2 regions of the Streptococcus sp. 27098_8_69 genome follow, and region 2 is predicted to be linked to the other one. Evidence: predicted binding sites of a transcription regulator. Region 2 holds the regulator's gene; the other holds the start of a gene.

Region 1 (12,084 bases), on a different contig from region 2:
ACCGTCGTATGTTGGACTTTTACGCAAATCTCTGTCGCACCCTTTTTACCCGTTACAAGGGCTTGGTTAAGTACTGGCTAACCTTCAACGAAATCAATATGATTTTGCATGCCCCCTTTTTAGGAGCAGGAATTTGTTTTGAAGAAGGAGAAAATCAAGAACAAATCAAATACCAAGCGGCTCACCATGAGTTGGTAGCCTCAGCTCTTGCGACTAAAATTGCCCACGAAATTGACCCAGAAAACAAGGTTGGATGTATGTTGGCAGCAGGGCAGTATTATCCTAACACAGCCCATCCGAGAGACTACTGGGCTGCTATGGAGGAAGATCGCAAGAGTTACTTTTTCATTGATGTTCAGGCGCGTGGGGAATACCCAAGCTACGCTAAGAAGCAGTGGGAGCGTGAAGGAATTGAGATTGAAATGACAGCAGAGGATTTGGTCTTGTTGAAGAATCATACTGTTGACTTTGTTTCCTTCTCTTACTATGCGAGCCGAGTGGCCTCAGGGGATCCAGAAGTGACGAATTTGACAGCAGGAAATGTCTTTGCCTCCATCAAAAATCCTTATCTAGAATCCTCAGAATGGGGGTGGCAGATTGACCCACTTGGGCTTCGAATCACCCTCAATGCCATCTGGGATCGTTACCAAAAGCCCATGTTCATCGTAGAAAATGGCCTCGGTGCTATTGATACACCGGATGAGAATGGTTATGTAGCAGATGACTATAGGATTGCTTATCTAGAGGCCCACATCAAGGCTATGCGAGATGCCATTTACCAAGATGGAGTAGACTTGCTTGGTTATACGACTTGGGGTTGTATCGATCTGGTTTCAGCTGGAACAGGCGAAATGAACAAGCGCTATGGCTTTATCTATGTTGATCGTGATAATGAAGGTCATGGAAGTCTCAAACGTAGCAAGAAGAAGTCCTTCTACTGGTACAAGGATGTCATTGCAAGTAATGGTGCAAGCATTGAGTAGAACACATTTATTCACTATTTTTATAAAATCTTCTCCCTTCTTTATAAGATAGAAAAAAGAGTTCAATTAGGACTCTTTTTTTGCTATAATGAGGGTGAAAAATCAGACAGGAGATGAAACATGTCAGAACCGTTATTTTTAAATTCCGTAATGCAAGAAAAAATTTGGGGTGGTACGAAACTTCGTGATGAGTTTGGCTACGACATCCCGAGCGAAAAGATTGGTGAGTATTGGGCCATCTCAGCTCATCCAAATGGAGTGTCTAAGGTAGCTAATGGCCGCTATCAAGGAACAGACCTCGCTACTTTGTATGTGGAACACCGTGAGTTATTTGGCGATCGTCCAGAGCCAGTATTTCCACTCTTGACCAAAATTCTTGATGCCAATGACTGGCTCAGTGTTCAAGTTCACCCAGATGATGCTTATGGACTAGAGCATGAAGGCGAACTTGGAAAGACAGAGTGCTGGTACATTATCGCTGCAGATGAGGGTTCAGAAATTATTTACGGCCATAATGCCAAATCAAAAGAAGAACTCCGCCAGCAAATCGAAGATAAAAACTGGGATGCCTTGCTTACCAAAGTGCCTGTTAAGGCAGGAGATTTCTTCTATGTACCAAGTGGAACCATGCATGCTATTGGAGCAGGTATCTTGATCCTTGAAACGCAACAGTCTAGTGATACAACCTACCGTGTCTATGACTTTGACCGCAAGGATGATAATGGTAACTTGCGCGAGCTTCATCTTGAAAAATCCATCGATGTTCTAAATATCGGAGAGCCTGCTAACAGCCGACCTGTAGCAGTCAAAGCAGATGACCTGCGTTCAACTCTCCTTGTATCCAATGAATTCTTCGCAGTTTACAAGTGGGAAATCACTGGAAAAGTTGACTTCGAAAAGACAGCTGACTATAGCTTGTTGAGTGTCTTAGCTGGTCAAGGGAAACTAACTGTGGACAGTAAAGATTATCCAATTCAAAAAGGTAGCCACTTTATCTTACCAAGTGATGTTGAAACTTGGACACTTGAAGGGCAAGATTTGGAATTGATTGTTAGCCATCCGTAAAAAGAAAGGACCTGAGTTCATTACTCAAGTCCTTTTTTATAGTTACATAAACTGGGCGATAAAGACCACGATGATAATGATTGGGATGATAAAACGAAGAAGAAAGAGCCAGACTTGGAAAAGTCCTTGTTTCCACGGTGTTTCATCAAGATGGAGTTCCTCCATAGCCAATGCTTTTTTGAAAATATAGCCTGTAAAGAGAGACAAGAAGAGAGCACCAAAGGGCATGAGGAGATTGGAAACCAAGAAGTCCATAGCATCAAAGAAGGTCTTCTCAAAGATTTGAACATCCGCCATGACACCGTAGGAAAGGGCTGAGGGGATACCAAATACAAAAGTTAAAACACCTAAAATCATACTCCACTTAGTACGTCTACGATTGTCTTGGTTGGTGATGTTGCCTACATTGATTTCCAGCATTACGACAGAAGAAGTGACTGTCGCAAAGAGGAAAAGCAATAGGAAAAGGATGTAGAAAATACTTCCAAAAGGCATCTTGTCAAAGAGTTGAGGCAAGACAATAAAGAGGAGACTTGGACCACCTTCAGACTGGATGTTAAAGGCTGACATAGCTGGGAAAATAGCTAATCCTGCCATGATGGATACAGAGATGTTCATGGCAACGATGGACATACCTGATTGGACTAGGTTGGTTTTCTTATCCAAGTAAGAAGCATAGGTCAACATGGCTGTAACCCCGAGAGATAAAGCAAAGAAAGATTGTCCCAGAGCATAGAGGAGTCCGGCGCTTGTCAGTTTTGAAAAGTCAGGTTTGAGGAAGTAAACCACACCCTCCATGGCATTAGGCAAGCTGAGAGAGCGCCCGATGATAATGACAAAGATGATAAAGAGCAGGGGCATCATGAACTTAGATGCTCTTTCAATCCCTTTTTGAACCCCTTTAGACACGATAAAGATGTTGAGGAAGATAAAAAGAGCTTGAGACCCAAGGGCAATCCAAGGATTTGAAATGATGTCTGTAAAGAGCTGGGCATAATCACTGCTAATCCCAACTTGGAAGGCTTTAGCAATAGCGATACCTAGATAGACTAAAACCCATCCCCCAATAACACTATAAAAGGATAAGAGGATGAAAAGGGCAAAGGCACCGATCCAACCGATAAAATTGTAGTTCTTGTTATCGCCCAATTTTCCAAAGGTTTTGATTGCTGACACGCCAGCGCTCCGCCCAAGGGCAAATTCAGCGAGCAAAAGTGGAAAACCAATTAAAATCGTTGAGATGAGAAAGACCAGTAAAAATCCTCCTCCACCATTGGCAGCAGTCATGTAAGGGAACTTCCAAACGGCCCCAAGACCAATAGCAGAACCTGCAGATGCAAGGATAAAGCCTAGCTTAGATCCCCATTGCGATTTTTCAGACATTGTTAAACTCCGATCTATTTTTTAAAATAAGAAAAGGCTACTTGAGTTGTCAAATAGCCTTCTCTCAATGGCTCTTTATGAGCTTTTTATTTGATTGATAGACTTGATTATCCTATCATGATTTTTGAAGTCTGTCAAGAAAATCAATTTTACGTTTTCATAATTCTTAAAAAAATACTTGACTCTCCCCAAAGGGGAGGGTATATACTAATTATGTGAGGAGGAAATCATGTACCATATCAAAGAAGCTGCGCAGCTTTCAGGCGTTTCTATCAAAACACTTTACCATTATGATAAGATAGGACTTTTGGTCCCATTAAAGTCAGAAAATGGTTATCGAATCTACAGCCAAGAGGATTTAGAACGACTTCAGGTTATCCTCTATTACAAGTATCTAGGCTTTTCTTTAGAAAAAATAGCAGAGCTATTGAAGGAAGAAAAGATGAACTTGTTACCACATTTGACGAGACAGTTGGATTACCTGACTCGAGAAAGACAACATTTGGATACCTTAATTTCAACCTTACAAAAAACCATTCAAGAACAAAAAGGAGAAATAAAAATGACCATTCAAGAAAAATTCACTGGATTTAGCTATCAAGATAATCAAAAATACCACCAAGAGGCAGTAGAGAAATATGGCCAAGAAGTCATGGACCAGGCTCTCGAGCGTCAAAAAGGACGAGAGGATGAAGCTACAACAGCCTTTAATCAAATCTTTCAAGCCTTGGCACAAAATCTACAATCTGGTCTGCCGATAACAGCATCTGAAAACCAAGAGGAAGCAGCCAAGCTCTTGCAAGCCATTCGTACCTATGGATTTGACTGCTCTATCGAGGTCTTTGGTCATATCGGAAAAGGCTATGCCTATAATCCAGAGTTTAAGGAAAACATTGATAAGTTTGGACAGGGAACAGCCCAATACACATCAGATGTTATTGCCCACTATGTAAGCACACAAACTCGATAAAACTCAAAGACTAAGCTATGACTGACAAATACAGTAACAGAATTTTATACTCTTCGAAAATCTCTTCCAACCACGTCAGCTTCACCTTGGATTATATATGTGACTGACTTCGTCAGTCTTTTCTACAACCTCAAAGCAGTGCTTTGAGCAACCTGCGGCTAGCTTTCTAGTTTGCTCTTTGATTTTCATTGAGTATTAGTAGTAGGACACAGACCTAGCTTGAAGATTAGATAAGATAAAATCGGCGGAGAGAGCTCTGCCGATTTACTGTTATTTGAGTTGGTAAGACCAGTCTTCCCCATCCTTATAGTAAAAAAACTCACTGAGATCTTCTTCAAGAAAAACACGAAGCATATCAGACATATCCTCAGTAGCTAGTTTAAGATGAGATAGATTTTCAAAATCCTCCCACCAGACTTTTCCTTCGTCTGAAGATTGGAGCTCACCAGTAAAGTGTTCTGTTTTGTAAAAGAGGACAACATAGCGATAATCTGCATCATCATACCAGTCTTTGATACCACAGAGTTGGGGTTTACAAATGGTCAGACCAGTTTCTTCCTTCACTTCACGAATGACAGCATCGACAAAGGACTCGCCACGTTCAACATGGCTGCCAGGAAAAGTAATGCCAGGCCAGTTAGGACTAACTCGGTCTTGGATCAGAACCTTGTCTCCATTTTTAATCAAGCACATATTGACAAATTCGACTGATTCTCTTCTGTTCATCTTATTTTTCCTATTTTGTTAGTAATTTTTCTACCACGTTTAACTTTCGCATGGTCAGATCAACGCCGAACAGCTTTTCGAGATAGTTGGTATTAAGCTTTTTTCGTTTTGCAGTTCTAGGGAGATAGAGGTAAAGACAATGGTTGCCGATACAAATTTCTTCTTCACCATAGTCAATATTCAATTTTTCTAATGGTAGACTTTGGATAGCATTCTGGAAAAGAATTATATGTATACGGTCATAAAGATAGTGTTCTCCAAACGGATTTTCTTGGACAATTTTTGTAAAATCACTCTTATTTTTAATGACCATTTTCAAGTCGGCTCCGATTTTTTCTTTTATTAGAGTATGGACTTGTTCTCGTATTTCTTCTATGGCTAAGTCGCTTTCAAGAATAATATTTCCACTTTGAATATAAGTTCGAACGTGTTGGAAACCAGCCTCTGTTAAGATATCTACCAGATAAGACATTTTAGGGATAGCATTTTGTCCATTCGGTGTAACACCTCTCAGTAAAATAATATGTTCCAAAATAGCTCCTTTCTTATCCAATATCTTTAGATACTATATCATTTATAGTTCTAGTTTGAGCCTGCCACCCAACCGGTGCAGAGGGCGGAAGTGATGTTAAATCCCCCCGTATGGGCATTGATATCTAGTACCTCACCAGCAAAGTGGAGTCCAGGTACTAGCTTACTTTCCAGCGTTTTAGGATTGATTCCCTTGAGACTAACCCCCCCTTTAGTTACAAAAGATTTTGCTAGCGACATCTTTCCAGTCACAGGGATTTTAAGTGCCTTGATGGACTGGACAAGTTGGTCGCGTTCTCTTTCAGTTAGCTGTTTGACTTTTTCAGGATATCCTTGGACAAAAAATTCTGCCAAGCGTTCAGGGAGCAAGGCTTTTAAGGCATTTTTCAAGGATTTCTCACGGTTTTCTTCTAGAAAGTCTACTAAGTCACCTTCTGAAAGTTGTGGCAAGACATCTAGTGAAAGGACTTCCCCACCCTTGACAAAGCTAGACATGCGTAGTGCAGCAGGTCCTGACAAACCAAAGTGGGTAAAGAGCAAATCATGAGTGATGACGTGCTTACCATAGCTTAGGGTTACATCGTCTAGGGAAATTCCCTGCAAGGCCTTATGCGGGAAATCAGTCAACAATGGGCTTTCAGCAGCTTCGAGTTCGGTAATAGTGTGTTTGAAATGGCGGGCGATTTCGTGACCAAAACCAGTAGAGCCAGTAGAAGGATAGGATTTTCCACCAGTTGTGACGATGAGTTTATCACAAGTGAAAGTCTGGTCTGCGGACTTAAGGACAAACTGGTCGTCTATTTTTTTAACAGAAACAATCTCTGTTTGAGTAGCAACCTGCCCACCAAGTTCAATAATTTTCTTTTCCAGTGCTTCGATAATGGTCCGAGATTTGTCACTGGCTGGAAAGACGCGGCCATGGTCTTCGACCTTGAGTTTTACGCCATTTTCAGTAAAAAAGTTGATGATATCATGGTTATCAAACTGGGAAAAGACACTGTATAGAAAGCGGCCATTTCCAGGGATGCCAGCTAATAGGTCATCTAGAGTTCCATTGTTGGTCACATTGCAGCGACCACCACCAGTACCCGCTAATTTTTTTCCAAGTTTTCGATTTTTTTCAATGAGGAGGGTTTTCTGCCCATAAAAGCTACTGGAAATGGTAGCCATCATACCAGCCGGGCCTCCCCCAATTACAATAGTGTCAAAATGTTTCATAAAAGTATTGTACCATAAAAAAACAAGAGATGATAAGTCATCTCCTGTTTGATTTATTAGTCAATTTCATATCCCATGAGGAGTCCACCTTCTTCTGCATAAAAACTGCAGAGTCCAGAGGTTGGGATAATCTTGATTTCAGCTTGTGGGAATTTTTCACGCAAGAGTTCTGAGAGTTGTTGGCAGAATTTATCATTACTGCGGTGAGCCATGACGATACGCCCACCAGTGTAGCCAGCCTTGATTAACTCTTCATAAGCAGCTTGGAGGGACTTCTTAGCACCACGAGCCTTTTGTAGGAGTTCCAAGGTTCCAGTTTCACTTGCTTCCCCGACCATACGAATATTAAGGAGACCAACGACTGTACCGATCAGCTTACTCAAGCGACCATTCTTAACGAGGTTATCAACCTTAGCGAGGACGAATAGTAACTTAGTTTTTTCTTGGTAAGCAGTAATAGCTTTAACCACTTCTTCAAAAGAAAGTCCTTGGTCAATCAAATCATTGATTTTCTCTACGATTAGATCAACTTCCCCACCAGCAGACAAGCTGTCAATAACATGAATCTGAGTATCAGGATGTTCTTCGAGATAGAGGTTCTTAGCTAATTGAGCGCTGTTTTGACTACCAGAAAGAGTTCCGGTAATGGTCACTACAAAAATATGTTTGGCACCTTCAAATGCTCGCAAGTAATCATCAGGGCTAGGACAAGCTGATTTTGAAGCTTCAGAAGTTGCATACATGGTTTCCATCATTTTGTCAATATCAAGACTAGCATCGTCAATAAAGACTTGATCAGCTACTTGAATGGTTAAGGGAACACTGATAAATTCAGTATCAATTGCTGGATTTGCCAGTTGACGATAATCACAACCAGAATCAGCTACAATCTTCCAAGCCATAGAAATTCTCCATCTTTATCACTTATACATTGACAAAGGTTCTGTCTTTTTTTACAATTATATCATGAAAAATCTTAAAACAAAAGTCTCGTCACTCTGTTGTCACAAGTAGAAAGGAAGTGTTATGGCCGAACGAAGAATTTCTGAAAATTCACTTGAAAATCTCAGAAAAACAAACAAAGAATCCAATTTACTGACCAGAGAAGCTATCGAAACAGCTCTTTTGCAACTTTTGGAGAAAAAGGAGTTGACAAAGATTAGCATTTCCGAATTAGTAAAACGAGCTGGGGTCTCCCGTGCAGCCTTTTATCGAAACTATGACTCCAAAGAAGAGATTTTAGAAAGCGTCTTTAAACGCAGTGTCCATAATATCATGGAGCAGCTGAGTCATTATGATGTCAAAACGGATCTCTATCTGGTTTGGGTTCATCTCTTTCGTAAAGCCAGAAAAGAAGCCAAGGTTATTCAGCTTGCCTTGGACTACCACTTGGAAAAAATCTTTGTGCAAGCCATGCAAGAGTTTTTAGAAAAATACTATGGAAAATCAAAAGGAGTCAGCTCTTACCTGCATTCTTTTTGGAGTTCTGCCATCGTATCAGTTTTGCTTAAATGGATCAAGGATGGGATGAAAGTTCCTGCTGAAAAAATCGCAGATTTACGCCTACCATTTTTCAAAAAATAGATCAGGAGGAGAGAAGTTATGACAGAAAAAAGACTGGCTTGGGATGAGTATTTTGCTGCTCAAGCCCTATTGATTGCCAATCGTTCAACTTGTAAACGCGCTAAGGTAGGAGCTGTTTTAGTCAAGGATAATAAGGTTATTTCAACAGGTTATAATGGCTCTGTATCAGGAACGGAGCATTGTATTGACCATGACTGTTTGGTGATTGAGGGCCACTGTGTCCGCACTCTTCATGCTGAGGTGAATGCTATTTTACAAGGAGCCGAACGTGGCGTTCCAAAAGGATTTACAGCTTACGTTACTCATTTTCCTTGTCTCAACTGCACCAAGCAATTACTTCAGGTAGGTTGTGAACGTGTCGTTTATATTAACCAGTACCGTATGGACGACTACGCCCAGTATCTCTATCGTGAAAAAGGGACCGAGTTGACCCATTTACCACTTGAGACAGTACAAGCAGCTCTTCAAGAAGCTAACTTGATTTAAAAATTTAAAAAAAAAGATGGTTTAGAAGGATTTTTAGACCATTTTTTGGTATAATAAGAAGAATAAATTGAAAGAAGGAATTCAGAAAATGGGAAAACTTGAAGTCATTAATCATCCACTCATTCAACACAAATTGTCAATCTTGCGTCGTACAGACACTTCTACAAAAGCTTTTCGTGAATTAGTAGATGAAATTGCTATGTTGATGGGATATGAAGTACTTCGTGATCTTCCGCTTGAAGACGTTGAAATCGAAACACCTATCACAAAAACAGTTCAAAAACAATTGGCTGGTAAAAAATTGGCAATTGTTCCAATCTTGCGTGCAGGTATCGGGATGGTCGATGGGCTATTGAGCTTGGTTCCAGCAGCCAAAGTTGGACATATTGGTATGTACCGTGACGAAGAAACTCTTCAACCAGTAGAATACTTGGTTAAATTACCTGAAGATATCGACCAACGTCAAATTTTTGTGGTTGACCCTATGCTTGCAACAGGTGGTTCTGCAATCTTGGCTGTTGATTCCCTCAAAAAACGTGGAGCATCAAACATCAAATTTGTCTGCCTTGTATCTGCTCCAGAAGGTGTAAAAGCTCTTCAAGAAGCTCACCCAGATGTAGAAATCTTTACAGCAGCTTTGGATGAACGCTTGAACGAACATGGCTATATCGTTCCAGGTCTTGGAGATGCAGGTGACCGCTTGTTCGGTACTAAGTAAAATTCTAAGCATAAACTAAAACTGTTCATTGGTTTTAGTCTCGAAAGGAGGTTGAATTTTTGTGTCTGTCTTTAGAATAGAGCAAAAATTTGACCTTTTTTGACCAAAAAGATATAATAGACCTGTATTGAGTCGTTTGACTAAGAAAAATTGAAATCAGAAGGAGAACTGAATGATTCCTGTAGTTATTGAACAAACAAGTCGTGGAGAACGTTCATATGACATTTACTCACGTCTTTTAAAAGATCGTATCATCATGTTGACTGGACCAGTCGAAGACAATATGGCAAACTCAGTTATCGCCCAATTGCTTTTCTTGGATGCCCAAGATAGTACAAAAGATATTTACCTTTATGTGAATACTCCAGGTGGTTCTGTATCAGCTGGTTTGGCAATCGTTGATACTATGAACTTTATCAAGGCAGATGTCCAAACCATTGTTATGGGGATGGCTGCTTCAATGGGAACAATTATTGCCTCAAGTGGAGCAAAGGGCAAACGTTTCATGCTCCCGAATGCAGAATACATGATTCACCAACCGATGGGTGGTACAGGTGGTGGTACACAGCAAACAGATATGGCCATTGCTGCTGAACACTTGCTTAAAACTCGTAAGACTTTGGAGCAAATTCTTGCAGATAATTCTGGTAAATCAGTTGAGCAAATCCATGCAGATGCTGAACGTGATTACTGGATGAGCGCTCAAGAAACACTTGAATATGGTTTTATTGATGAAATCATGGCTAATAATTCTTTGAATTAATCTTTTGAAGCAAACTCGACTGAGTTTGCTTTTTTTGATATAATAGTAAGAAGATTATTAGAAGGAAGTTGTAATATGTTTCAAAAAGAGAATCGGTCTGGTCTGATTATCTACCTATACTATAATCGTGATGCAAAAAAACTCGATCATTATGGTGATATTTGTTACCACTCTAAAAAACACCGTTATCTGCAACTGTATGTCCCAACAGAAGAAGTGGAAGAACTGGTTAGCCGTTTAGGAAAAGAGAGATTTATCAAAAAAGTGCGACGATGTCATATCCAAGAATTGGAAACTCCCTTTGTTGGTAGTCTCTACAGAAATAACGAAAACGTTATCATGTAAAAATTTAGATAAATGTGTTGACAATTTTCTGATAATTCGGTATATTCTTAACATGCTATTTATTTAAGAAATAAGGAGACAAAAACATGAAGAAAAAATTTGCCTTATCACTTGTAGCTCTTGCAAGTGTAGCTGTTTTAGCAGCTTGTGGAGAAGTGAAGACAGGAGCTTCAAATTCGACTGGTAACCCAGTGGATGAGAAAGTCGTTAAAATCGGTTTCAACTTTGAAGAAACTGGTGCTGTAGCATCTTACGGTACATCTGAGCAAAAGGGTGCTCAACTTGCAGTTGATGAAATCAACGCAGCAGGTGGTATCGATGGAAAACAGATCGAAGTAGTAGACAAAGATAACAAATCTGAAACTGCTGAAGCTGCTTCAGTTTCAACAAACCTTGTGACTCAATCTAAAGTAGCAGCAATCGTAGGACCTGCAACTTCAGGTGCAACTGCAGCAGCAGTAGCAAATGCTACACAAGCTGGGGTTCCATTGATTTCTCCAAGTGCTACTCAAGATGGTTTGACAAAAGGTCAAGATTTCCTTTTCATCGGAACATTCCAAGATAGCTTCCAAGGGAAAATTATTTCTAACTATGTTACAAACAAGTTGAACGCTAAGAAAGTTGTCTTGTATACTGATAACTCAAGCGACTACGCTAAAGGAATTGCAAAATCATTCCGTGATTCATTCTCAGGCGAAATCGTAGCAGATGAAACGTTTGTATCAGGTGACACTGACTTCCAAGCAGCTTTGACAAAAATCAAAGATAAAGACTTTGATGCAATCGTATTGCCAGGTTACTACACAGAAGCTGGTAAGATTGTAAACCAAGCTCGTGGTATGGGAATTGATAAACCAATCATTGGTGGTGATGGATTCAACGGTGCAGAGTTTGTTCAACAAGCAACAGCTGAACGCGCATCAAATATCTACTTCATCTCAGGTTTCTCAACTACTGTAGAGGTTTCAGCAAAAGCAAAAGCCTTCCTTGAAGCTTACCGTGCAAAATACAACGAAGATCCTTCAACATTTGCAGCTCTTGCTTATGACTCAGTTTACCTTGTAGCTAATGCAGCAAAAGGTGCAAAAACTTCAGTTGATATCAAGAACAATCTTGCTAAAACACAAAACTTTGAAGGTGTTACAGGTCAAACAAGCTTTGATGCAGATCACAACACTGTGAAAACAGCCTTCATGATGACCATGAATAATGGTAAAGTAGAAGCGGCAGAAGTCGTAAAACCATAATTATAGATACAGGAAATGGGGAATGAGCTTTTACTCACTCCCTGTTTCGGTGTTTATGAAAGGAT
Region 2 (12,084 bases):
ATACCATGTTTGCGATTATTATTCTGGTATCGCTGATCAGCCTTTTGGGTATGAAGTTGGTTGATATTAGTGAAAAATATGTGATTAAATGGAAACGTACTTAAAATAGAGCGTTTTGGAAAAAGAAAAGAGGAAATAAAAATGAAGAAAACATGGAAAGTGTTTTTAACGATTGTAACAGCTCTTGTGGCTGTCGTGCTTGTGGCTTGTGGCCAAGGAACTGCTTCTAAGGATAACAAAGAAGCAGAACTCAAAAAAATTGACTTTATCCTAGATTGGACACCAAATACCAACCATACAGGACTTTATGTAGCCAAAGAAAAAGGGTATTTCAAGGAAGCTGGAGTGGATGTTGATTTGAAATTGCCACCAGAAGAAAGTTCTTCTGACTTGGTTATCAATGGTAAGGCACCATTTGCAGTGTATTTCCAAGATTACATGGCTAAGAAGTTAGAAAAAGGTGCAGGTATTACTGCCGTTGCAGCGATTGTAGAACATAATACATCAGGAATTATCTCTCGTAAGTCTGACAATATCAACAGTCCAAAAGACTTGGTTGGTAAGAAATACGGAACCTGGAATGATCCAACTGAGCTTGCTATGCTGAAAACCTTGGTAGAATCTCAAGGCGGAGACTTTGAGAAGGTCGAAAAAGTACCAAACAACGACTCAAACTCTATCACTCCGATTGCCAATGGCGTTTTTGATGCTGCCTGGATTTACTACGGTTGGGATGGAATCCTTGCCAAATCTCAAGGTGTGGATGCAAACTTTATGTATTTGAAAGACTATGTAAAAGAGTTTGACTACTACTCACCTGTTATCATCGCTAACAACGACTATCTGAAAGACAACAAGGAAGAAGCTCGCAAAGTCATCCAAGCCATCAAAAAAGGCTACCAATACGCTATGGAGCACCCAGAAGAAGCTGCAGATATCCTCATCAAGAATGCTCCAGAGCTTAAGGATAAACGTGACTTTGTTATCGAATCTCAGAAATACTTGTCAAAAGAATACGCAAGCGACAAGGACAAATGGGGACAATTTGATGCTGACCGTTGGAATACCTTCTACAAATGGGATAAGGAAAATGGAATCCTCAAGGAAGACTTGACTGATAAAGGATTTACCAACGAATTTGTAAAATAATGACAGAAATTAGACTAGAACACGTAAGCTATGCCTACGATGATGAAAAGATCTTAGAGGATATTAACCTGCAAGTGACTTCAGGTGAAGTGGTCTCTATCCTGGGACCTAGTGGTGTAGGAAAGACTACCCTCTTTAACCTGATTGCAGGCATTTTAGAAGTCCAGTCAGGGCGAATTGTACTTGACGGAGAGGAAAATCCCAAGGGGCGCGTGAGTTATATGCTACAAAAGGATCTACTTTTGGAACACAAGACCGTTCTTGGCAATATCATCCTGCCCCTCTTGATTCAAAAGGTCGATAAGGAGGAAGCCATTGCCCGTGCAGACGAAATCCTTGCTACCTTTCAGTTGACGGCTGTACGGGATAAGTATCCTCATGAGCTTAGTGGTGGAATGCGCCAGCGTGTGGCCTTACTCCGCACTTACCTTTTTGGGCACAAGCTCTTTCTTTTAGATGAGGCCTTTAGTGCCTTGGATGAGATGACCAAAATGGAACTTCATACCTGGTATCTTGATATTCATAAACAGCTAGGCCTGACGACACTCATCATTACGCATAGTATCGGGGAAGCCCTTAACCTTAGTGATCGGATTTATATCTTGAAAAATCGCCCGGGGCAGATTGTTGCTGAAATTAAACTAGATTGGTCTGAAGACGAGGACAAGGAAGTCCAAAAGATTGCCTACAAACGTCAAATCTTGGCAGAATTAGGCTTAAATAATTAGAAAGATAGGGAGTTGGTGAGGATTATTCATTACCAGCCCCTTTTTCTTTTAAAAATGAAAAAATTTCGGTATAATAGTCAAAGATAGTCAAGGTTTAAAGAGAGGTGGGTTTGTTATGAGACTTAAAAATACATCAGATCATATTGAGGCCTACATCAAGGCAATTTTAGATCAATCTGGTATTGTGGAGTTGCAACGGAGTCAGTTGGCAGATACTTTCCAGGTTGTTCCTAGTCAGATTAACTATGTGATTAAGACTCGTTTTACAGAAAGCAGGGGATACTTGGTTGAAAGTAAGCGTGGTGGTGGTGGCTACATTCGTATAGGACGGATTGAATTCTCAAACCACCATGAAATGCTCCGCGATTTACTGTATTCGGTGGGCGAAGAAGTCAGCCTAGTTATCTTTGAAGATGTTTTAAGACTCTTGTTTGAACAGGATTTAGTGACTCGTCAGGAGATGAATCTATTACTAGCGATGGCGACAGACCGGGTTTTAGGTGAGGATGCCAATCTTATCCGTGCCAATATGCTCCGGCAGTTATTACAAGAGGTAGATAGAAAAGGAAAATAGAACTAAATGAAATATTCAAAAGCATTGAAAGAATGTATAGACAGTGCCTTTCTGGTCGCAAGTCATTTTGGGGCAGAATACCTAGAGTCTTGGCACCTATTGATTGCTATGGCCAATCATAGTTACAGTGTAGCTGGGGCGACTTTAAATGAATTTCCCTATGAGATTGATCGTCTGGAGGAAGTTGCTGTAGAGCTGACTGAAACAAAGTATAGCGATAAGGAAAATTATCAGGAGTTGCCTTTTTCACACCGTTTGAAGGTATTGTTGTTGGAAGCAGAGCATGTAGCTTCTGTGGTGCATGCCAAGATTTTAGGAACAGAGCACGTGCTTTATGCTATCTTACATGATGGCAATGCCTTGGCTACTCGTATTCTAGAAAAAGCGGGATTTTCTTACGAAGATCAGAAGGATCAGGTCAAGATTGCTGGACTTCGTCGTAGTCTTGAAGCGCGTGCTGGTTGGACTAGAGATGATTTGAAGGCCCTTCGTCAACGCCATCGTACGGTAGCGGACAAGCAAAATTCTATGGCTAATATGATGGGCATGCCTCAGACACCAAGTGGAGGTTTGGAAGATTATACGCATGATCTTACAGAGCAAGCTCGCTCAGGTAAATTGGAACCAGTCATCGGGCGTGACCAAGAAATCTCTCGTATGATTCAAATCTTGAGCCGTAAAACTAAAAACAATCCAGTTTTAGTTGGAGATGCAGGTGTGGGTAAAACAGCGTTGGCACTTGGCCTTGCGCAACGTATTGCCAACGGAGATGTACCAACTGAGATGGCTAAAATGCGAGTTTTAGAGCTTGATTTGATGAATGTGGTTGCGGGAACTCGTTTCCGTGGAGACTTTGAAGAACGTATGAACAATATCATCAAAGATATCGAGGAAGATGGCAAGGTCATCCTCTTTATCGATGAGCTTCATACCATTATGGGTTCAGGAAGTGGGATTGATTCGACCTTGGATGCGGCCAATATCCTAAAACCTGCCTTGGCGCGTGGAACTCTGAGAACTGTCGGTGCGACTACTCAGGAAGAGTATCAAAAGCACATCGAAAAAGACGCAGCCCTTTCTCGTCGCTTTGCAAAGGTGATGATTGAGGAGCCAAGTTTAGCAGATAGTATGGCTATTTTGCAGGGCTTGAAAGCAACCTATGAGAAACACCACCATGTCCAAATTACAGACGATGCAGTCGAAACAGCTGTCAAAATGGCACATCGTTATTTGACGAGTCGTCATTTGCCAGACTCAGCAATCGATCTTTTGGATGAAGCGGCAGCAACAGTGCAAAATAAATCGAAACACGCTAAACAAGAAGAGTCAGGTTTAACACCAGCTGATAAGGCCTTGATGGATAGAAAATGGAAGCAAGCAGCTCAACTCATTGCAAAAGAGCAGGAAGTACCTGTTTATAAAGATGTAGTAGAAGAATCTGATATTTTGACTACCTTGAGTCGCTTATCAGGAATTCCTGTGCAAAAATTGACACAAACGGATGCCAAGAAGTATCTCAACCTTGAAGCTGAACTGCATAAACGTGTGATCGGACAGGAACAGGCTGTATCTAGTATCAGTCGTGCTATTCGCCGTAACCAATCTGGTATTCGTAGTCATAAACGTCCAATTGGATCCTTTATGTTCCTAGGACCGACAGGTGTTGGTAAGACCGAGTTGGCCAAGGCCTTGGCAGAAGTCCTCTTTGATGACGAATCAGCTCTTATCCGCTTTGATATGAGTGAGTATATGGAGAAATTCGCAGCCAGCCGTCTTAACGGAGCTCCTCCAGGTTATGTAGGTTACGAAGAAGGTGGAGAGTTGACCGAGAAGGTTCGCAATAAACCGTACTCAGTACTTCTCTTTGACGAAGTAGAAAAGGCGCACCCAGACATCTTTAATGTCCTCTTACAAGTCTTGGACGACGGGGTTCTGACAGATAGTAAAGGTCGCAAGGTTGATTTCTCAAATACCATTATTATCATGACGTCAAACCTTGGTGCAACAGCCCTTCGTGATGATAAAACAGTTGGATTTGGAGCTAAGGATATTCGTTTTGACCAAGAAAATATGGAAAAACGTATGTTTGAGGAGCTGAAAAAGGCTTATCGTCCAGAGTTTATCAACCGTATTGATGAGAAGGTAGTCTTCCATAGCTTGTCAAGTCAAGATATGCAGGAAGTAGTTAAGATTATGGTCAAACCATTGATTGCAAGCCTAGCAGAAAAAGGAATTGACTTGAAACTCCAAGCATCTGCCCTTAAACTTCTAGCTCAGCAAGGCTATGATCCAGAGATGGGGGCTCGTCCACTGCGCAGAACTCTGCAAACAGAAGTAGAAGACAAACTAGCAGAGCTTCTCCTTAAAGGTGAATTGGAAGCTGGCAAGACTCTGAAAATTGGTGTTAAAGCTGGTCAATTAAAATTTGAGATTGTTTAAAAATGTGAGGTTGAAACAGATTGTTTCAGCCTCTTTTTTGAAAAGTTGTTGCCCAAATAGCTACTTGGATTGTGCATTTATTTTAAGGATTTCAAAACAGAATTCTCCTGATCCGGTTTTGCATATCAAGTAAAAAATTCTTATCATGCAGCAATGTTTTTATAAAAAATAATAAAAAAGCATTGACAAACAGAAGAAGACAGAGTATGATATAAAATATAAAAATTTATAAAAAGGTTGAACAGATATGAAAAAGAGTATAGCGGTGGTTTTTGGCACCTTTGCTCCCTTACATCAAGGGCATATTGATTTAATCCAAAGAGCAAAACGTCAATGTGATGCTGTATGGGTGGTAGTTTCAGGTTATAAGGGAGATCGTGGTGAACAGGTGGGACTTACACTACAAAAGAGATTTCGCTATATTCGTGAAGCTTTTCGAGATGATGAGTTGACCTCTGTTTGTAAACTTGACGAAACCAATATTCCACGTTATCCAATGGGCTGGCAGGAGTGGTTGGATCAGATGTTACAGGCCATTTCCTATGACCAGACTGGACAGGAGCTTATCTTTTTTGTAGGAGAGTCCGAATACCAACAAGAATTGTCAAAACGTGGTTTTGAGACTGTTCTACAGGAAAGAAAATTTGGAATTTCGGCTACCATGATTCGAGAAAACCCAAGTAAATATTGGAAATATATCGCTCAACCTTTCCGCCGTCAGTTTACGAAAAAAGTGTTGATTATGGGAAGTGCTAGTAATGGTAAAACAACTCTAGCCAAGGATTTAGCTCGCTTCTATGATGCGCCAGTCAGTCTGGAATATGCTCGTGAGTATCAGATAAAAAATAATGTCCGCGATGATGAGCTTACCCCAAAAGATTATTATTACCTTCTTTTGGGGCAATATGACCAAACTTCCAAGTTAATCGATAGCAATGCCAATCGAGGCTTAGTCATTGCAGACACCAACTCATTGGTAACCAAGGGCTACTACGATTACTACATGGAAACTGAAGAGCAGGGGGACTTGTCCGTAGAGACCTTTGATAATCTATTCGTTTCCATCTTAGCCAAGGAAAAGTGGGATTTAATCCTCTTTGTGCAACCTGTTGGCTCTTATGTTAATGATGGTTTTCGAGACATGACCATGGCAGAAGACCATATCCGTCATAGTTTTTCTCAGCATTTGGATATGATGAGGGAGCAATATCTAGCTACTATCCCTCATGTTTATCTAGCTGATGATTATCTAGGAAATTATGAAGCAGCAAAAGTAGCTATCGATGCCATTTACCAAGCAGATTAGGAGAAGAAAATGAAAAAAATAACTAAAAAAATCACTCGATTTATCGCAAACTTTAAAAATGTTCACGCAGAAGCTCGTAAAATTGGTTTTGCAGGAGTTATGCGTTTGCTTTGGAAAGACCTCTTTGTGGGACGCAGTCTTTTCCAGTGGCTTTATTTGATTGCTTTATCAAGTGTCCCTCTTATTCTGGAGTTTACACAAAACACGGAAAGTCATGACTGGGTTGGTCTCTTGGCCTCTTGGACAGGGATTGTCTGCGTTATCTTGGTAGCTGAAGGTCGGGCAAGCAACTACCTTTTTGGAGCTATTAACTCTGCTATCTATTTGGTCCTAGCTATGAATGCTACTTTCTACGGAGAAGTTTTGACAACAGTTTATTTCTTTGTCATGCAGCCTATTGGCCTCTATACTTGGTTGTCTAATCGTATCAATGAGCAAGGAAAACCAGAGGAGTCTCACTTTGAAGCTAAGAAACTTGGTATGATTGATTGGCTCAAATATTTGGCTTTGACTGCTATCATCTGGATTGGCATGGGCTTTGCCTACCAAAGTATCCATAGTGCTCGTCCTTTCCGTGACAGTGTTACCGATGCGACCAATGGTGTTGGTCAGCTCTTGATGACACGTCTTTACCGTGAGCAATGGATTTTCTGGATTGCAACCAATCTCTTTAGTATTTACCTCTGGTGGGGTGAAAATATCCATATCCAAGGTATGTACTGGGTTTATACCATCAATAGTTTAGTCGGTTGGTACCAATGGACAAAAGCTGTCAAGGAGGGATAAGATGACTGAAAGGATAATCCCGGATGGAATGACAGAAAGAGAATATTTTGAAATTCATGCGACTGAGAAGGAATTTTTAGACTGGTACTGCAAACAGGATCTTCCTCAGTATGAAAAACCAAGCGTGACGGTGGATATGGTAGCTTATTGCTTTGTGGAAGGGAAAATCAAACTCTTGCTAATCCGTCGTAAGGCCCATCCTTATCAAAACTGTTTGGCTTTGGTCGGTGGTTTTATGGATAAGAGTGAAGATGCAAGGCATGCTTGCCAGCGTGAGGTGCGAGAAGAGGTTAACCTCGACCTTCCTTTGGAAAAAATCGAGCAGTTGATGACAGTGTCTACACCAGGCCGTGATCCGCGGGGCTGGACGGTTACTATCGCCCACTTGGTGTATCTACCTAGTCGAGCACTCGAACTCGTTCAAGCTGGAGATGATGCCAAGGATGTGGTTTTTGTCGATGTTGATTTTCAGACGGGCAAGTGCTTCCTAGAGGGACTAGAGTTGGAGGAGCACGCCTTCGCCTTTGACCATTATGCCATTATCCAAGAGTCTATTAAACGAATCCAAGGGCGTCTTGACTGGAATCCGACCTTCCTCTATCTGCTAGAGGAGGAGTTCACTGTCTATGAAGGGACCGAATTGGTCAATCTCATCAACCCAGGACGACCAATCGTCAGCAATAACTTTCTCGTAAAATACGGAGAATATGTAGAAGAAGTCGGGCTCAAACGAGTGCCTAAAAAGAAACCAAGAAAAACCTATCGATTAAAATAAAAAGATTGGGGACAGAAATCGATAGATCAAGTCTCGATTTCCTAGTCTCAGTCCTGAGAAGTTTTAACAAACGATGGCTGGGTTCAAGTTTGAGAATAGAGAAAATAAAGTTTGTGTCACAAGCCAAGTCAGCTATCGTGTCAAAGGTTTATGATTCATAAAAAATCGAGGTCGGGATTCTTCCCAGCCTCTTTTTGTTATTATTTTTTTTAAAGATGTTCATCTTTTTTAGGATTACTCATAAAACGAATGAATAAATCTTTGTATTTATATTTTAAATAGTGTTCGTGTAAGTACATTAGAGCCACATAAACAATCATGAAGATTGTGGTTAAGTAGAACAAATCAAATGTTGTTTGAGCGTAATGAGTAGCACCCCCATAAGAAGAGAAAGCACCTAAAATCATCCAAGGAAGATATTTGTAATATTTGCTTGACATAGACCTACACCTCCAATATCCTATTTCAATTTTATTATAGCCCTTCAAGAAAAAAATGCAAGCGATTACGCTTGTAAAATATAGTATTTTTAGTAGGAAAAATTTTCCTGTTTTTTTTAATTCTTTACGAATAAAAGATATAGGAGGGATAAGGAAATAAATGTACTAAAAAATAATTCTAAAAAATTTTAGATAAATAGTTGACAGATTTAAAAACAAATATTACAATAATGTTACAAAAATATTTCTTAACATTTCAAAAATGTTACAAAGGAGCATAAGATGAAAAATAAAACTTCTATCAAATTAATGGCCGCAACTGTACTCGCTTCAACATTGCTATTGGGGGCTTGTGGTAATAAGAAAGAAAATACCACAAGTGATAGTTCTAGCAAGACAACACAAGCATCTTCTAGTTCTAAGGCCAGTTCTTCAAGTAAAGAGAACAAAACTCAGAAGTCCTCAAGTTCAACTTCATCAGAAAAAGCTAAATCATCATCTTCTGATCAGTCAACAACTACTGCTAATCAATCGCAAGCAACACCAGCACCAGAAACAAAACAAAATCAAGAACCTTCTGCTAAGCAAACCCCTTCTCAAGCCCCATCCAATCAACAAGGAACACAAGCAAAACAGAATCAGTCAGCTTATGATCCAGCAACTGATCGCAAACTTCAAGACAAGCAGGCAGAACATAACAAACGTTATAAAGGTGTCTTGACTATGGTGGACAAAGATTTTTCGGCTGCGGCTGGAAATTGGAAGGGTGCGAATGGTGAAACTATCACTGTTTCATCAGGTGGTCAATTTACAGTAGAATCTGCTGATGGCAAGAAAGAAAACTACTCTATTCAAAGCTATTCTTATACCCTTGATGATGGGAAATACAATGCTGAAGTAGGTGGTGGAAAAGTCATCCAAATTACAACAGGTGCAGATGGTACTGTTTCAAGTGTTACTTTGATTAAGCCATAGACTTCAGTACTGACATAATTTGTTTAAAAATAGTTTAGTTGATGAGTACCTACAGCATTTGAAGTTGATAAGACGTCATAAATGAACTTCAGAGATGAGACTAACTTAGGAATATATGTAATCATGTCTACCTGAACTGACCGTTTTTCACTTAGTTTCTTTCAGAGAAAGTGGTATAATGAAAAAATCAAAGGGAAACGAGTGATGAATCAATGCCAGATAAATTAATTTTACCTCAAAACACACGACTCATGGGAGTGTTCCTTGGTTTTATCGGTGGTTCTTTGGATGTATTCTGTCACATCCAGTACCATAGTTTGGTGGCAACACAGACAGGGAACATTCTCCTGCTAATATCAGATTGGCACGATTCACATGTCATCAATACTATGTTGAGATTCTGTTCTATTATATTCTTTTCCCTAGGATTTCTTTTTGCCTTACACGTGAAAGAATATCGCAAAACAGCCTATTGGCGGGTTAAGATGCTACTTCCCTTATTTATCGGGACCCTTGTTCTTCCCTTCTTTTCCCGCTTTCCTCTATTAGAAGTTCCTTTTATTGCTTTTGGAACAGGCATGATGATGCTAACATTTACGGGTAGTTTGATTGAAGATCATCCCTATGTCATTTTTATGACCTCTGGAAATTACCGAAAGATGTTGACTGCTTTGTATCGCATCGTTAGAGGAAAAGGAGATGTTCAAGAATATCGTCGTCAAGCCTTGAACTATGGTATTGTTGTAGGGAGTTTCGTTTTGGGGGCAATTAGTTTGGCTGTATCTATGCATTTTCTCCATGAATGGTCTATCTGGATTGTCAGCTTCAATTTGTTTTTGATTATGGCATACTATATTGCTAGAGTGAAGCAACTCGATTTGCAAGATGAAAATATATAAAAAATGGCAAATCTCAATTTGAGGGATTTGCCGTTTTTGGTACGATGGACATGTCGTACATCTGAGGTGGAAGTCCTCCGTGGGCTCTCCGCTACCGGTAACTCTTGAGCAACTGAATTTGTCCATTTGGGGATGGATAAACTATTTCTCATTGGGAAATATGAAGCGCATAGTCACCAGCATAGATGAGCGCTTGCGTACTCGTCTACGAGTGATTATATGGAAGCAATGGAAGAAGAAATCTAAACGACTGTCGGGCCTACTTAAGTTAGGAATTCCTAAAAGGATAGCAGATAAGGATCTGGCTGGGGTGAACACTATCAATTAGGGCTCAGAGGCCGGTACTTAAACGTGATATATCAAAACCAGTCCTCGAAAACGTGGACTGGTTTCTTACTTGGTTTACTACCTTGAACGGCATGTACCATGGTGTGAGTGGGGTTAGTCTTAGCCGCTACTCGATTTTATTTCGCCAACTTCTTCATCTCATCAATACGTGCTACGGTCGCGTCGTATTTAGCTTGGTAGTCGGCTTGTTTGTCGCGTTCTTTTTGGACGACTTCTGGTTTGGCATTGGCTACGAAGCGTTCGTTAGAGAGCTTCTTACCGACCATATCCAGTTCTTTTTGCCATTTAGCGAGTTCCTTGTCGAGACGAGCGAGTTCTTCTTCGACATTGAGGAGGTCAGCCAGTGGCAAGTAGATTTCTGCTCCTGTGATGACGCTTGACATTGCGAGTTCAGGTGCAGGGATGGTTGATGCGATTTCCAAGTGTTCTGGATTTGTGAAGCGTTTGATGTAGTTGACATTGCTGTTAAAGAAGGCTTCTAAGTCGCTATCACTGGTCTTCACAAGGATGGTGATTGGCTTGCTTGGTGCTACGTTTACTTCCGCACGCGCATTACGAACAGCACGGATTAAGTCTTTAAGGCTTTCCACACCTGTGTGAGCCGCAAGGTCCTCAAAGGCTGGGTTAACAGTTGGGTATTCCGCTGTCACGATAGAGCCTTCTGAGATTTGTCCAAAGATTTCCTCTGTCACGAATGGCATGATTGGGTGAAGGAGACGAAGGATCTTGTCCAAAGTATAAAGGAGAACAGAACGTGTGATGACTTTCTCTTCTTCGTTATCGCTATAAAGGACTTCCTTAGTCAACTCAATGTACCAGTCTGCAAACTCATCCCAGATGAAGTTGTAGAGGATGTGGCCAGCAACACCAAACTCAAACTTGTCAAAGTTTTCAGTAACTTTTCCGATTGTTTCGTTGAGGTTGTGGAGGATCCAGCGGTCAGTGACATTTCCAGCTTCCTTGTTGACAACTTTTTCGACATTGGCAGTTGCTTGCTCAAGAGTCAAGCCTTCATTGTTCATAAGGATGTAGCGAGAGATGTTCCAGATTTTGTTAATGAAGTTCCAAGATGCATCCATTTTTTCGTAAGAGAAGCGCACGTCTTGCCCTGGTGCAGATCCGTTTGAAAGGAACCAACGAAGGGCATCGGCACCGTATTTCTCGATGACATCCATCGGATCAATCCCGTTACCGAGAGATTTAGACATCTTACGTCCTTGCTCATCACGGATAAGACCGTGGATCAGAACGTTTTGGAATGGTTGACGGCCAGTGAATTCCAATGACTGGAAGATCATACGAGACACCCAGAAGAAGATGATGTCGTAACCTGTTACCAAGGTTGAAGTTGGGAAGTAACGTTTGAAGTCTTCTGAGTCGACATCAGGCCAGCCCATAGTTGAGAATGGCCAAAGGGCAGAACTGAACCACGTATCCAAAACGTCTTCGTCCTGAGTCCATCCGTCACCTTCTGGAGCTTCTTCACCGACGTACATTTCACCCTCAGCATTGTACCAAGCAGGGATTTGGTGACCCCACCAGAGCTGACGAGAGATTACCCAGTCGTGGACATTTTCCATCCATTGGAGGAAGGTATCGTTGAAACGAGGTGGGTAGAATTCTACCTTATCATCTGTATCTTGGTTGGCAATGGCATTCTTAGCC

What was found. Region 2 encodes CtsR, which represses protease genes until heat stress. Its sites were predicted from a motif close to TTGGTCAAAAAAGGTCAAANA; they were not measured.
Region 1: clpP (ATP-dependent Clp protease proteolytic subunit ClpP) is a predicted target of CtsR. The motif match lies at 9,751-9,771, and genes of this name have one in related genera.

Annotation. Positions count from the first base shown of each region.
Region 1 is NZ_JAPVZO010000010.1:59,424-71,507, forward strand. It holds gene O3658_RS05065 (6-phospho-beta-glucosidase) at 1-983, shown strand, start outside; gene manA (mannose-6-phosphate isomerase, class I) at 1,104-2,048, shown strand; gene O3658_RS05075 (sodium-dependent transporter) at 2,091-3,431, opposite strand; gene O3658_RS05080 (MerR family transcriptional regulator) at 3,661-4,401, shown strand; gene O3658_RS05085 (8-oxo-dGTP diphosphatase) at 4,672-5,127, opposite strand; gene O3658_RS05090 (DUF1697 domain-containing protein) at 5,138-5,659, opposite strand; gene O3658_RS05095 (NAD(P)/FAD-dependent oxidoreductase) at 5,710-6,876, opposite strand; gene O3658_RS05100 (DegV family protein) at 6,933-7,778, opposite strand; gene O3658_RS05105 (TetR/AcrR family transcriptional regulator) at 7,903-8,460, shown strand; gene O3658_RS05110 (deaminase) at 8,479-8,946, shown strand; gene upp (uracil phosphoribosyltransferase) at 9,035-9,664, shown strand; gene clpP (ATP-dependent Clp protease proteolytic subunit ClpP) at 9,837-10,427, shown strand; gene O3658_RS05125 (YlbG family protein) at 10,503-10,772, shown strand; gene O3658_RS05130 (ABC transporter substrate-binding protein) at 10,859-12,019, shown strand.
Region 2 is NZ_JAPVZO010000014.1:41,971-54,054, reverse strand. It holds gene O3658_RS06375 (ABC transporter permease) at 1-104, shown strand, start outside; gene O3658_RS06370 (ABC transporter substrate-binding protein) at 142-1,149, shown strand; gene O3658_RS06365 (ABC transporter ATP-binding protein) at 1,149-1,877, shown strand; gene O3658_RS06360 (CtsR family transcriptional regulator) at 1,993-2,451, shown strand; gene O3658_RS06355 (ATP-dependent Clp protease ATP-binding subunit) at 2,458-4,890, shown strand; gene O3658_RS06350 (AAA family ATPase) at 5,138-6,196, shown strand; gene pnuC (nicotinamide riboside transporter PnuC) at 6,206-6,982, shown strand; gene O3658_RS06340 (NUDIX domain-containing protein) at 6,984-7,757, shown strand; gene O3658_RS06335 (hypothetical protein) at 7,967-8,197, opposite strand; gene O3658_RS06330 (hypothetical protein) at 8,480-9,172, shown strand; gene O3658_RS06325 (YoaK family protein) at 9,385-10,071, shown strand; partial or broken gene O3658_RS06320 (group II intron maturase-specific domain-containing protein) at 10,097-10,516, shown strand; gene O3658_RS06315 (valine--tRNA ligase) at 10,536-12,084, opposite strand, start outside.